DNA from 3 places in the Neorhizobium sp. AL 9.2.2 genome. Region 2 is predicted to be linked to each of the others. Evidence: predicted binding sites of a transcription regulator. Region 2 holds the regulator's gene; each other region holds the start of a gene.
What was found. The regulator LexA, encoded in region 2, represses DNA repair genes until DNA is damaged. The targets are predictions, from matches to a motif close to TGTTCNNNNTGTGTTCNG.
Positions count from the first base shown of each region.

Region 1: G6K99_RS10825 (ATP-dependent helicase) is a predicted target of LexA. The motif match lies at 1,687-1,704, and genes of this name have one in related genera.
Region 3: G6K99_RS03415 (PA0069 family radical SAM protein) is a predicted target of LexA. The motif match lies at 1,654-1,671, and genes of this name have one in related genera.

Region 1 is NZ_JAALXU010000003.1:861,210-865,380, reverse strand. It holds gene G6K99_RS10835 (efflux RND transporter permease subunit) at 1-350, opposite strand, end outside; gene G6K99_RS10830 (efflux RND transporter periplasmic adaptor subunit) at 347-1,525, opposite strand; gene G6K99_RS10825 (ATP-dependent helicase) at 1,744-4,171, shown strand, end outside.
Region 2 is NZ_JAALXU010000003.1:1,276,266-1,280,436, forward strand. It holds gene kdsA (3-deoxy-8-phosphooctulonate synthase) at 1-142, opposite strand, end outside; gene G6K99_RS12785 (VOC family protein) at 147-1,022, opposite strand; gene lexA (transcriptional repressor LexA) at 1,215-1,934, shown strand; gene G6K99_RS12795 (ComEC/Rec2 family competence protein) at 1,915-4,171, opposite strand, start outside.
Region 3 is NZ_JAALXU010000001.1:718,490-722,660, reverse strand. It holds gene G6K99_RS03430 (4-(cytidine 5'-diphospho)-2-C-methyl-D-erythritol kinase) at 1-513, shown strand, start outside; gene moaB (molybdenum cofactor biosynthesis protein B) at 510-1,061, shown strand; gene G6K99_RS03420 (hypothetical protein) at 1,071-1,601, opposite strand; gene G6K99_RS03415 (PA0069 family radical SAM protein) at 1,732-2,889, shown strand; gene G6K99_RS03410 (ribonuclease HII) at 3,127-3,828, shown strand; gene G6K99_RS03405 (F0F1 ATP synthase subunit B) at 3,881-4,171, opposite strand, start outside.

The DNA.
Region 1 (4,171 bases), 420 kb from region 2:
AATTCCAGCGTGACACGGCTCTGGCCGAACTGCGATTCCGATGAAACGGCCTTGAGGCCGGCGACCCGGGCAACCGCGCCCTCGATGATATCGGTCACTTCCTGGTCCATGGTCTGGGCAGAAGCGCCGTCATAGGTGGTGCGGATGGTGATGACCGGCTGGTCCACATCCGGCAACTCGCGCACCTCGACGCCGGCAAGAGCGGCAAGGCCTGCGACGACAAGAAGCGTGTTGAGAACCGCGGCAAGGACCGGCCGCCGCACAAAGAGCGCGGTAAAGCTGTTCTGCTTTCCGGAAGACTGGCCGGACGACCCGTTGTTATTGGCGTTACCGCTGTGGCTGCTGCTCATCGGCTGGCGACCTCCGGCGGCTTTTCACCGGCAATGCGGACGGCACCATTTTCCCGGACCCGTTGCAACCCTTCGGTTGCCACGACATCGCCATCCTTCAGATTGGCCGAGACGAGGATCGCATCGGGATTGCGCTGGATCACCCTCACCCGCTCCTTGACCGATTTGTGATCGACGATATGCCAGACGAACGAGCCTTTCGCATCCCACTGGACTGCAAGCGGATCGACGCTTGGAAAGGTCTCGCCCGGAAACCGCATCGTCACGCCGAAAGACATGCCGGCGCGGAGTTCGTCATCAACATTGGGAATTCTGGCACGAATGCGGATCGTACGGCTTGCCGGATCGACCCTGTTGTCGACGGCCTCGACCGAACCCTCGAAGGTGCGGCCTGGACGCGAGACGGAGGCGGCCTCGACCGGCATGCCAGGCTTGACCTGAACCGCGAAACGCTCCGGCGCCCAGAAATCCACCAGCAGCTCGGTACGGTTGTCGATCGTCACGATATTGCTCGCGGTCGTGACGTTGTCACCGATATTGACCGCGACGATGCCGACGATCCCGTCGATCGGCGCAACGACCGAGCGACGCTTCAGCGCCAGTTCGGCGTTGGTGACCGTCAGCTGCGCCGTTTCGGACGCAATCTGCGCGTCGAGCACGTCGAGACGGGAGAAGCTCTTGAGGTTCCGGTAAGTATCGGATTTCTCGCGGGCACTGCGCAACACCACCTGCGCCTGATCGCGCAGGATGATCTGCTCGTCGTCATCGAGCTGCGCAAGACTCTGGCCCTTTTTGACCATGTCGCCGGATTTGACGAGGATCTCGTTTACGGTGCCCGTCGCCTGCGGCATCACGATAACCGACTGGATCGCCTCGCCGTCACCGATCGCCGACAGTCTGTCGTTGACCACACCGGTTCCGACGGGTCTGGTTGCAACCAACACCACCTGGCTCTCACCGCCGCCCCGCTGCCCGCCGCGCGATGACGAAGCCGGTGCGCCCGCAACCGTTGCGGCCGCCGGCTCGGCGACATCAGGATTGATGGAAGTCACCATGCCTGCGGGAACGCCCATCGAAATCAGTGACCGCCCGGCATCTGCCGACAGGTAGACCCAGAGACAGAGCCCTCCGAGCAGTACCGCAACCGACATCAGAAGCTGGTTCCAGATCCGCATTCATTCCTCGCAAGTCTATCGATAAGTGGTGCAAGTATCCCCGTTTCGCGCCCAACTGGCAAGGTCGAGGAACCTACCTTACTGTTTTGTAACATCACGCGATTTCACGGATGTGTCAGAGCTTCAACGACACCAATCCGAACGATTCCTAGGGGAAACATAGGAATGAAAAGAGAACATCGGCTGGTCTTTCGAGCCCGAATCACTACATTGGCCGGATGAGTAACAGTTACGACGACATCCCTTTCTTCGATGAGGAGCCGGAGCCCGCCCCCCGCAAGGCGCGAGGCGAAGACCAATCGGACCAGCGCCCGGTGCCAGCATCGGCTGGTAACCATGGTTCGGCTGCCGTTCCTGCTGGTGGTGCCGGCGGCGCCTCCGGTGGTCTGGGGATTGCAGCGCGGGCCATGGCGGCGCGCGGTGGCAACCGGCCGCCGCCCGACTATATGACCGGCCTCAACCCGGAACAGCGCGAAGCGGTCGAGACCTTGGATGGCCCCGTTCTGGTGCTCGCCGGCGCTGGAACCGGCAAGACGCGCGTGCTCACCACCCGTATCGCTCACCTGCTGGAGACCGGCCGCGCCTATCCGAGCCAGATTCTCGCCGTGACCTTTACCAACAAGGCGGCGCGCGAGATGAAGGAGCGCATCGGCGTTCTCGTCGGCGGCGCCGTCGAAGGCATGCCGTGGCTCGGCACGTTTCACTCGATCGGCGTCAAGCTGTTGCGGCGCCATTCGGAGCTGGTCGGCCTGCGATCCGATTTCACCATCTTAGACACCGACGACGTCGTGCGCCTGATCAAGCAGCTCATCCAGGCCGAGGGTCTCGATGACAAGCGCTGGCCGGCCAAGCAGTTCGCCGGCATGATCGATGGCTGGAAGAACAAGGGCCTGTTGCCGCCCGACATTCCGGAAGGCGACGCCCGGGCCTTTGCCAACGGCAAGGGCCGCGAACTCTATGCCGCCTATCAGGCCCGCCTGCGCACGCTCAACGCCTGCGATTTCGGCGACCTTCTGCTGCACCCGATCGCCCTGTTCCGCAAGGCACCGGATCTGCTCAAGGAGTATCACCAGCGGTTCCGCTATATCCTCGTCGACGAGTATCAGGACACCAATACGGCCCAGTATATGTGGCTGCGTCTCCTCGCTCAGCGCCCGAAGGATGTGCCGCAAAACGTCTGCTGCGTCGGCGACGACGACCAGTCGATCTATGGTTGGCGCGGCGCCGAAGTGGAAAACATCCTTCGCTTCGACAAGGATTTTCCGGGCGCCAAGGTCATCAAGCTTGAGCGCAACTACCGCTCGACAGAACATATCCTCGGCGCTGCCGGCCATCTGATCGCCCATAACGAAGGACGCCTCGGCAAGACGCTGTTTACCGACCGGGTCGATCCCGAGGACGAAAAGGTGATCGTCCACGCCGCCTGGGATAGCGAAGAGGAAGCCCGTGCCGTCGGTGAGGAGATCGAGCGGCTGCAGCGCGGCGATGGTCGCAGCGATTCCAAGAAACACGCGCTGAACGACATGGCGATCCTGGTGCGCGCCTCGTTCCAGATGCGCGAGTTCGAAGACCGGTTCGTGACGCTCGGTCTCAACTACCGCGTCATCGGCGGCCCGCGCTTTTACGAGCGGCTCGAGATCCGCGATGCGATGGCCTATTTCCGCATGGTCTGCCAGCCGGCTGACGACCTGGCCTTCGAGCGCATCGTCAACACGCCGAAGCGCGGCCTCGGCGACACCACGATCCGCTACCTGCATGACAGCGCCCGCGCCCGCGATGTGCCCATGCTTCAGGCCGCAAGCGAAATGATCGAGACCGACGAGCTGAAGCCGAAGGCCCGCAAGGCCCTGTTCGACGTCGTGCAGAATTTCCGCAACTGGCAGGCACGTCTCGAAACCGTGCCGCATACGGAACTGGCCGAGCAGATCCTCGAAGAGTCGGGCTATACCGACATGTGGAAGAACGACAAGACCGCCGAAGCGCCGGGGCGGCTGGAAAACCTCAAGGAACTGATCCGCTCGATGGAGCAGTTCGAGAGCATGCGCGGCTTCCTCGAACACGTCTCTCTCGTCATGGATGCCGAGACCAACGAAAACCTCGACGCCGTGTCCATCATGACGCTACACTCGGCCAAGGGGCTGGAATTCGAGACCGTTTTCCTGCCCGGCTGGGAAGAAGGCCTGTTCCCGCATCAGCGCGCGCTGGATGAAGGCGGCCGCTCGGGACTGGAAGAAGAACGTCGCCTCGCCTATGTCGGCATCACCCGCGCAAAACGCCGCTGCCACATCTGGTTCGTCTCCAACCGGCGCATCCACGGCCTGTGGCAATCGACCATGCCCTCGCGCTTTCTCGATGAGCTGCCGCCGAGCCACGTCGATGTGGCGTCATCGGAATCCTCGAGCTTCGGCGGCTATGGCGGCCGCGGCGGCTACGGCCAGTCGCGCTTCGACAAGGCGGATGCCTTCGCCGGCAACTCCTATGCGACGCCCGGCTGGAAACGCGCCCAGGCCAACAAGACAGATGCCACCCGCGACAACTGGGGCAGCCGCTCAGGCCACGCCGTGGAACGCATCGGCTACGGCGAAAGCGGCCCCCGCGGCCGCACGATCGACGGCGAGCTGGTCGCCAAGTCGACAACCGACACGC
Region 2 (4,171 bases):
GCGTGCCGGCGATCATGAACGCATGATCACGGCTTTCCATCTGGCAGGGACCGGCAATCAGCGAGAGCTTTGCCGTGTTTGAGAAAACGACTTTCGAACTCCCCTCGCCCACGGACACTTCAGAATTGGCGGAGACTGTCATTTCACTATTCCTCGAAACCGAAAACCACACCTTGCCCCGGGGCTGCCGACACGATCACGCGGCCATCCCTGCGGATGAATGCGACGTCATTAGCAGCAAGGGTGATCTCTGTCACGGCGAGATCGGTGGTCTTGAAGATGATCCCGCGCGCAGCGAGGCGCGACGATAACAAGGGCTTCATCGAAGACCGGAACTCGTCGCTGAACGTGTCGTTGGATTGAATGCGGATGCTGGCATTGGCAGCTTCGATCCGCAGACCGTCTTTCCCTTGCTCGGGTTGCGTCTCGAACACGGTTTCGAAAAGCGGCAGAAACTCCAGCGGGTCATCTGCAGAAAAGACGATCTCTCGAAGGCCTGTAACGGCGTTTGCGTGCTCATCAAGACCACCGCGATCTGCCGGTAATGCGGCCATGCGCTGGCAGGAAAACAGCAAGATGTCATCGACCTCGGGAACTGCCGCGAACGCCAGACGGAATGAGACTTCGCTCTCCCCACCATCGGGCAACTGCATCGGGCGGGAGAATTGAAGCATCTCGCCCGCAGACATGTGCCCGTCCACAAAACGGATATGATCGGCCGCTGCATCCTGCGTCCCGACGACCACCGCCGATAGACCTTCCCTTTTCCGCTGGCCGCGGAAGCGGATGTCGCGATCGGTGAACACGTTGCCTCGTTTTGCCGCAAGCGAGGCTTGCCGACGGTTCACAATGGCCAGCGGCTCGAGATACGAGCCATCCGCGAAGAATATGCAGGCATTGGCTGTGCCGAAAGGGTGAACACCTTCAGGTGCCACAGTAAAGCCGAGAGCGGTCAACCTCCCCCGCGCTGACGCCAGATCTGCAACGGGCAGAACCAAATGATCGACTGACTTGTTACCCACTTACACCCCCAAAGTCTTATTCCGCAGAACATTGGCTATCGCGGGAAACTCGGCAAGTGCTGCGCACGAACTGAATACGTGATCGAACGCTGAAATGAGACTATTCTTGAGCAAAAATTTGGGGCTTGCGGAACACAGATAGAACATATAGCGTCCGTTCTGCATTTGTTTCCAATTCTGAGGGTCCCGTCCATGCTGACACGCAAGCAACAGGAGTTACTTCTGTTCATCCACGAGCGGATGAAAGAATCAGGCGTGCCGCCGTCGTTTGACGAAATGAAGGACGCTCTCGACCTTGCATCGAAGTCCGGCATCCATAGGCTGATCACCGCGCTCGAGGAGCGTGGCTTTATTCGCCGTCTGCCGAACAGAGCACGCGCGCTCGAAGTGATCAAGCTGCCTGACGCCTATGTGGCGAACCTTCATCCGCGACGGGGTTTTTCTCCCAGTGTCATCGAGGGAAGCCTCGGCAAAACGCAACCGGTCGTCGCTCAGAAGCCGGCGCCGGTCATGGCGGACAATCCGTTCTCGACAAACATTCCGGTCATGGGTCGAATCGCTGCCGGCGTGCCGATCTCCGCGATCCAGAACAACACCCATGACATCGCCGTTCCGATCGAGATGCTGGGTTCCGGCGATCATTACGCGCTCGAAGTGAAGGGCGATTCGATGATCGATGCCGGCATCCTCGATGGCGATACCGTCATCATCAAGAATACCAGCACCGCAAGTCCAGGCGATATCATCGTTGCCCTGGTCGATGAGGAAGAAGCGACCCTGAAGCGGTTCCGCCGCAAGGGTGCCTCGATCGCACTGGAAGCGGCAAACCCGGCTTACGAGACCCGCATCTTCCCGCCCGACCGGGTGAAGGTCCAGGGCAAGCTTGTCGGCCTTATTCGCCGCTACCATTGAGAACGCTGTCATCCCGGAGATGCGCAGCAACAGCCTCCGGGATGCCAAAGTCGAATTGTCGCGTTCGCCAGTCATAGAACCGGTGGACGGTCCACGGACGGCTTGAGGTCTGTGCGCTGTCTCGCATCGCCGCCGTAATCTTGATGTCTGGCGCTGTCGCGTTCGGAATAATGGTGATTTCCAGTGCGCCAGTCCGGCGCAACGTCCGCCCGCTGAGAAGCAAGGCGCCGGAGCGGCAAGTATCGAAGCGTGCGCCGGGCGAGACGATGATCCGACCGACATCGCAGGCAAGACCGGTGTATCGGTTGTCTTCGACGGTGACGATCCGGATGTCCTGAGCAGTCTGCGCCGCGCACAGGATTTTCGGCAGACAGGCGAATCGTCCGGGCTTCAATGCTTGAAGAAAACCCCTGACATATTCGATTTCCCGGCGCGTCAAATCCGGTCGCGAATGTGGTCCAGGTGGTCTGTCATCGCTTTTCGCAAGGCTGGCACCTCGCGCTGGTTCCGAAGAGGCAAGAACCGGCAAGGCGAGCGGTTGTTCTCCGGTCTCAAGCACCAGCGCTCGCCGCCATTGATCGTAGATAAATCCCGGCGGTCGGGTTCGATTGAGGGTGATCTTGTCATCCTGGATCACGCCGACCGATGCGCCGTCTTCGGATATGACGATATCAGGCCTCGGCGCCGAGCCTGAGCGGACCGCAAAGAGCAAAGCCACCGCCATGAACAGCGCGCCTGTCAACCTCAGCGGCGTGCGCAGCAGCGTCAGAAGCAGAAAGCCTGCCGTCGCCAGAGGCAGGAAAAGCGGGTTCTGCCGGCCGATGGCAATATCGCCGCCCCATGCGGCGACGATCTCGGCAATGCGAATGACGATCCGCAGCCCCTCGCCCATGATGAACAGAACGGGAGCATCCAGCCCGAACGGCATCAGCAGCATGGCCACGAGACCTGCCGGCATCACCACGAAGGAAATGATCGGCATGGCCGCGAGATTGGCCGCGAGGCCGTAGGTGGTCAGATGGTGGAAATGCTCGATCGAATAGATCGACGTCGACGTACTGCCGATCAGCGACGTCACCACGATCCCGGCAATGAAATGCAACGTCGCCGCAATACCCGTTATCCAACGGTTGCTACCTTTTGTCTCCTCCTTTCCTTTCGCGAAATATCGCGTCCAGAGGGCGAACCCTGCCACCAGTGCCGCGGTTGCCGCAAACGACATCTGGAAACTCGGACCCAGAATCTCCGACGGCGAGATGGCGAGGATGATGATTGCCGAAAGGGCGACGTTGCGAAGGCTGATGGAGGGTCGATCGACGAGCACGGCGACCAGCATCACCGCCATCATGATATAGGCCCGCTCGGCGGAAACCCCGAACCCGGAAATTAGGTAATAGGCGGTCGCCATGACAAGCGCACCGAACGCGGCAAACTTCTTGATCGGATAGGCCTGCGCAAAGCCTGGAAACAGCGACAGGACGGAGCGAACGCCGACGAAGAAGATACCGGCTGCCAGCGCCATGTTGAGGCCTGAGATCGCGACGATATGGGCCAGTCCGGACAGACGAAGCGCCTCGGTCGTCTCACGGGAAATTGCACGGCGCTCGTCGGTCACGATTGCGGCAGCAAAAGCGCCCGCATCCCCCTTGACCGTATCGCGGATGCGATTGCCGATTGCGCTGCGAAGCGCAAAAAGCCCCCGCTGCATGTCCGACCATAACCCGGGTTGGTCATCGATCGCCGGTTGTACGCTAGGCGCGCCGTAAAAGAAGCCAACGGCCCCGATTTGATCGAAGTAGGAGGAGAAGGCGAAATCGTTCAATCCGGGAAGCGCCGGGCCAGAGGGTGGCGACAGACGGGCACGGCCGGAAACGCGCTCTCCGATGTCTGCAGGGTCGTGTTGGCTTCTGGCAAGAACCGAGACGCGCTGTGGCGGTCGTGAAAGCGAGGGCTCAGATGTCTGCTCGATCCTGAGGATATAGCGCCAGCGGCGCTGTGCATCGGCTTCGCGTCGTTCGACAATCCCGCTGATGGTCGTCGTGACGGGCGAATCGAGCACGACCGTCGAACACCGCCAGGTTTCGAGCGCTGCCAGCGCAGAACCGGAGAGAAGCAGGCAGAGTACAAGGTTGGCACGAGACAGTGGATGCGCGCGATACCGTGTCAGCCCTGCGGTCACCATCGAGATCGCAAGCATGGTTGCGAGAATGAATGGCGATGGCGTCCAAGGAAGTGCG
Region 3 (4,171 bases), on a different contig from region 2:
CGGCTGTGGAATGCGGAAATACCGGAAGCAGCCCTTCTGGCGCTTGGCCTTTCGCTGGGTGCCGACGTGCCCATGTGCCTGACGGGGGCTGCCGTTCTGGCCGAGGGGATCGGCGAAAGGCTTGAACCGCTGCCGACCATGCCGTCCCTTTCCCTCGTGCTCGCCAACCCGCTGATCAGCGTCTCGACGCCTGAGATTTTCAAGCTACTGGTGGACAAGGAAAACGAGGCCTTGCCGCCGACGCCGACCGATGCAGGCGGCTGGCTGCCTTACCTGAAAACGCTTCGCAACGACCTGGAGCCGCCGGCTCGCGCGCTCATCCCCGAGATCGAGGAACTCTCCGCGATGATCGCAGCGCAAGGTGCCGAGTTGGTGCGCATGTCCGGATCCGGAGCGACCTGTTTCGGTGTGTTCCCTTCGAAGACAGACGCGGAAGCCGCCGCGCAGGCGCTTACCGCCCTGAAGCCGGACTGGTATGTCGAAGCGGTCGAAACCGTCGGAGCAAAGCCATGAGCAAGATCGCCGAAACGCGCCAGTTCATTCCTATTTCGATCGCGGTACTGACCGTGTCGGATACCCGGACTATGGTGGACGACAAATCCGGCGATACGCTGGTTGCCCGTATCGCGGAGGCCGGTCACAGGCTTGGGGCACGCGCCATCGTGCCCGACGACAAGGAGCGGATCGCCGGCCAGGTGCGCGAATGGACCCTCGACCCTGAGATCGACGTGGTCATCACCACCGGAGGAACCGGCTTTACCGGCCGCGACGTGACGCCGGAAGCGCTGGAGCCGCTGTTCGACAAGAAGATGGACGGGTTTTCCGAGGTGTTTCACCGGATTTCCTACGACAAGATCGGCACCTCGACGATCCAGTCGCGGGCAACCGGCGGCGTTGCCAATGCAACCTTCATCTTCGTGCTGCCGGGCTCTCCCGGTGCCTGCAAGGATGCCTGGGACGGCATCCTGAAAGCGCAGCTGGACTACCGCCACATGCCCTGCAACTTCATCGAGATCATGCCGCGGCTGGACGAGCATCTGCGGCGCGGATCGGGCAAGTAACGGTCTGATTTATCGCGCGGACGCGGCAACCCACGCTGGGATCATCTCGCTCACTAGTCTCGACGGCTTTGCGGCTGACGTCACGGCCTTGGCGACATCCACGAGACCCATGCCGGACTTTGCGAGCGCGACGGCTTCGCGCTTCGGCAGGATCAGCCCCTGCTCGAGCGGCGGGACTGAACGGACGATCCTTGTAAGGAACGGCTTGCGGTAGGTTCGCGAAGGCGAGAACCGCACGGGCTGACGGTTGAGCGCCAGATATTCCATCACCTCGTCGATCCAGCCGGCCTGGAGACGCGCTCCGGGCTCCAGCAGAAGCAGCCATTCGGCGCGCGCCTTGTGCAGGATATCGACGATGTCCCAAGCGCTGTGGAAACGGCAGCCGGCGGCATCCGCGACACGGGAGGACCCGTCGCGCGAGTTGTGATCGAGCACCACGACATCGCTGACCAACCCCTCCACCGCGGCGGAAACAAGGACGGACAACGTCTGCGCGAGCTCGGCTTCCTGATCCCGGCATTCCATTAAAACAGTCAGCATTTTCAACGTCTAGCGCATTGCGCAAGGGATTACCACATATGCTTTGCGAGTTTGTTCTTGCATTGTTCTCAATGTCGCGATAGGAATCTGTTCATTCGAGAACGGGAATTTTTCCCGTCAGGAGTGCCCCATGAACGAGCTGTCCCATTTGCGGCAGGACGCATTCGCGCCTGCTCATACGGCTGATATTGCCGATGCATTGGTGAAGACCTCCGGCCTCCGGATCGAGGGGGATCGCCGGCGCGGTCGTGGCGCCGGACTGAACCCTTCAGGACGTTTCGAGACGGAGCGTCGCGAGGCTTTCGACGACGGCTGGCAGACGATCGAGGAACTGGAACCGTTCAGGACCGAGGTGCAGGTGGAAAAGCCACGTACCGCGATTACCCGAAACGATTCTCCCGACATTCCCTTCGACCGCTCAATCAACCCGTACCGCGGCTGCGAGCATGGCTGCATCTACTGCTTCGCGCGGCCGAGCCACAGTTTCATGGGGCTTTCGCCGGGGCTGGATTTCGAATCGAAACTGTTTGCCAAGCCTGACGTACCGAAGCTTCTGGAGCGCGAACTGAGCAGGGCCGATTACAAGGTCCGGGCGATTGCGATCGGCACCAATACCGATCCCTACCAGCCGATCGAACGGGAATGGCGCGTCATGCGCCAGATCCTGGAGGTACTGCAGAAGGCCAACCATCCCGTAACAATCGTCACAAAATCGTCGCTGGTCACCCGCGACATCGACATTCTTTCCGACATGGCGTCGAAGGGCCTCGCCAAGGTCGCGATATCGCTAACCACCCTCGACCGCAAGCTTGCTCGCAGCATGGAGCCGCGCGCGTCGACGCCCGCCAAACGGCTCGAGGCGATCAAAGCGCTCTCGGACGCTGGCATACCGACAGCTGTGTTCACCTCGCCGATCATTCCGGCGCTGAACGACCACGAGATCGAGCGGCTCCTGGAAGCGGGGCACGCTGCCGGCGCAACGGAGGCGAGTTACGTGCTCTTACGTCTGCCGCTGGAAGTGGCGCCGCTGTTCCGCGACTGGCTGCTGCAGCATTACCCGAACCGCTACCGGCATGTGATGTCGCTCGTTCGCTCGATGCGGGACGGAAAGGATTATGACGCGGAGTTCGGCAAGCGGATGAAGGGCACCGGTCCTTACGCCTGGCAGATCGGGCGACGCTTCGAGATGGCAACGAAGCGGCTCGGCATGACGCGTCGGGGCATGCCGCTCAGGGACGATCTGTTTGTTCGTCCGAATGGCGCGGGCATTCAGCTTTCGCTGCTTTGAATTTGGCCTCCAGGGGCACCCGTCCCTGCGAAACGGCCTGATGACGTCGCGAGAGTTACAGCGACTTTCATTCAGGTCGATTAATTTTGAATTTCGGCACGGTTCCCGCATATCACCTGCCGAAAGACCCCCGGTTCCCACCATCATCCCGAAAGGGCGCCCCCGATGGTGGGCAACGACGCCGCACTCGTTGTCCGGGGGTTGCCGGAGGTCGGGCGGGCGTGCGAAACTGCCGCCATGTTGCTTCGCACGCCGCCCGATTCTCCGACATTGTTTGAAGAGACGCCATTTGTTCCAGATTTCAGCCTGGAGCTGATGGCGCGGGATGCCGGACATTGGCCGGTGGCTGGCACCGACGAAGCAGGCCGCGGTCCCTTGGCGGGTCCGGTTGTGGCAGCCGCCGTGATTCTCGATCCCGACAACATTCCACCCGGTCTCGACGATTCCAAAAAGCTCAGCCTGAAGCAGCGGGAAGCGCTGTTTGCGATGATCATGGCGACGGCGCATGTGTCGATTGCATCGTCTGGTCCGCGCCTCATCGACGAGCGCAACATCCTGCGCGCCAGTCTCGACGCCATGCGGCGTGCGGTGATCGGACTGAATATCAAGCCGGCCTATCTCCTCACCGATGGCCGCGACATGCCGCCTGGGCTCGCCTGCCCCGGCAAGGCCGTGATCAAGGGCGATAGCCGCTCTGTCTCCATCGCCGCGGCCTCGATCGTGGCGAAAGTCACCCGCGACCGGATGATGGGTCGCGCCTGCACCGTTTTTCCGGCCTATGGCTTTGCCAAGCATGTCGGATACGCCACCAAGCAGCACCGCGACGGCATTACGAGCCACGGCCCCTGCCCGCTCCACCGGATGAGCTTTCGTCCGATGCGGAAAGATCCGCTGCCGGAAGACGATCTCCAGGCCTCGGACATTACCCTCACCCCATAACGCAAAAGGCCGAGCTTTCGCCCGGCCTTTTCTTAATTCATGTATCTGAAGCTTAGTTCAGGCGCGTTTGAACCGTACCGACGGCGTCCCTGAACAGGGCTTCCTGCGTTGCTGCATCGGCCTTGCGGGCGATGACGCTTTCGGCGGCGGCGATGGCGAGGTCGACGGCGGCAGCGCGAACGGCGCTCACGGCATCTGCTTCCGCCTGCTTGATCTTCTGCTCGGAGACCGCGTTGCGGCGGGCGACGAATTCTTCCGTCTTCTGGCGGGCTTCTTCCGTCAGGGCAGCGGCTTCGCGTTCGGCGGAAGCCACGATGCTGGCAGCGTCGGCTTCGGCCTGCTT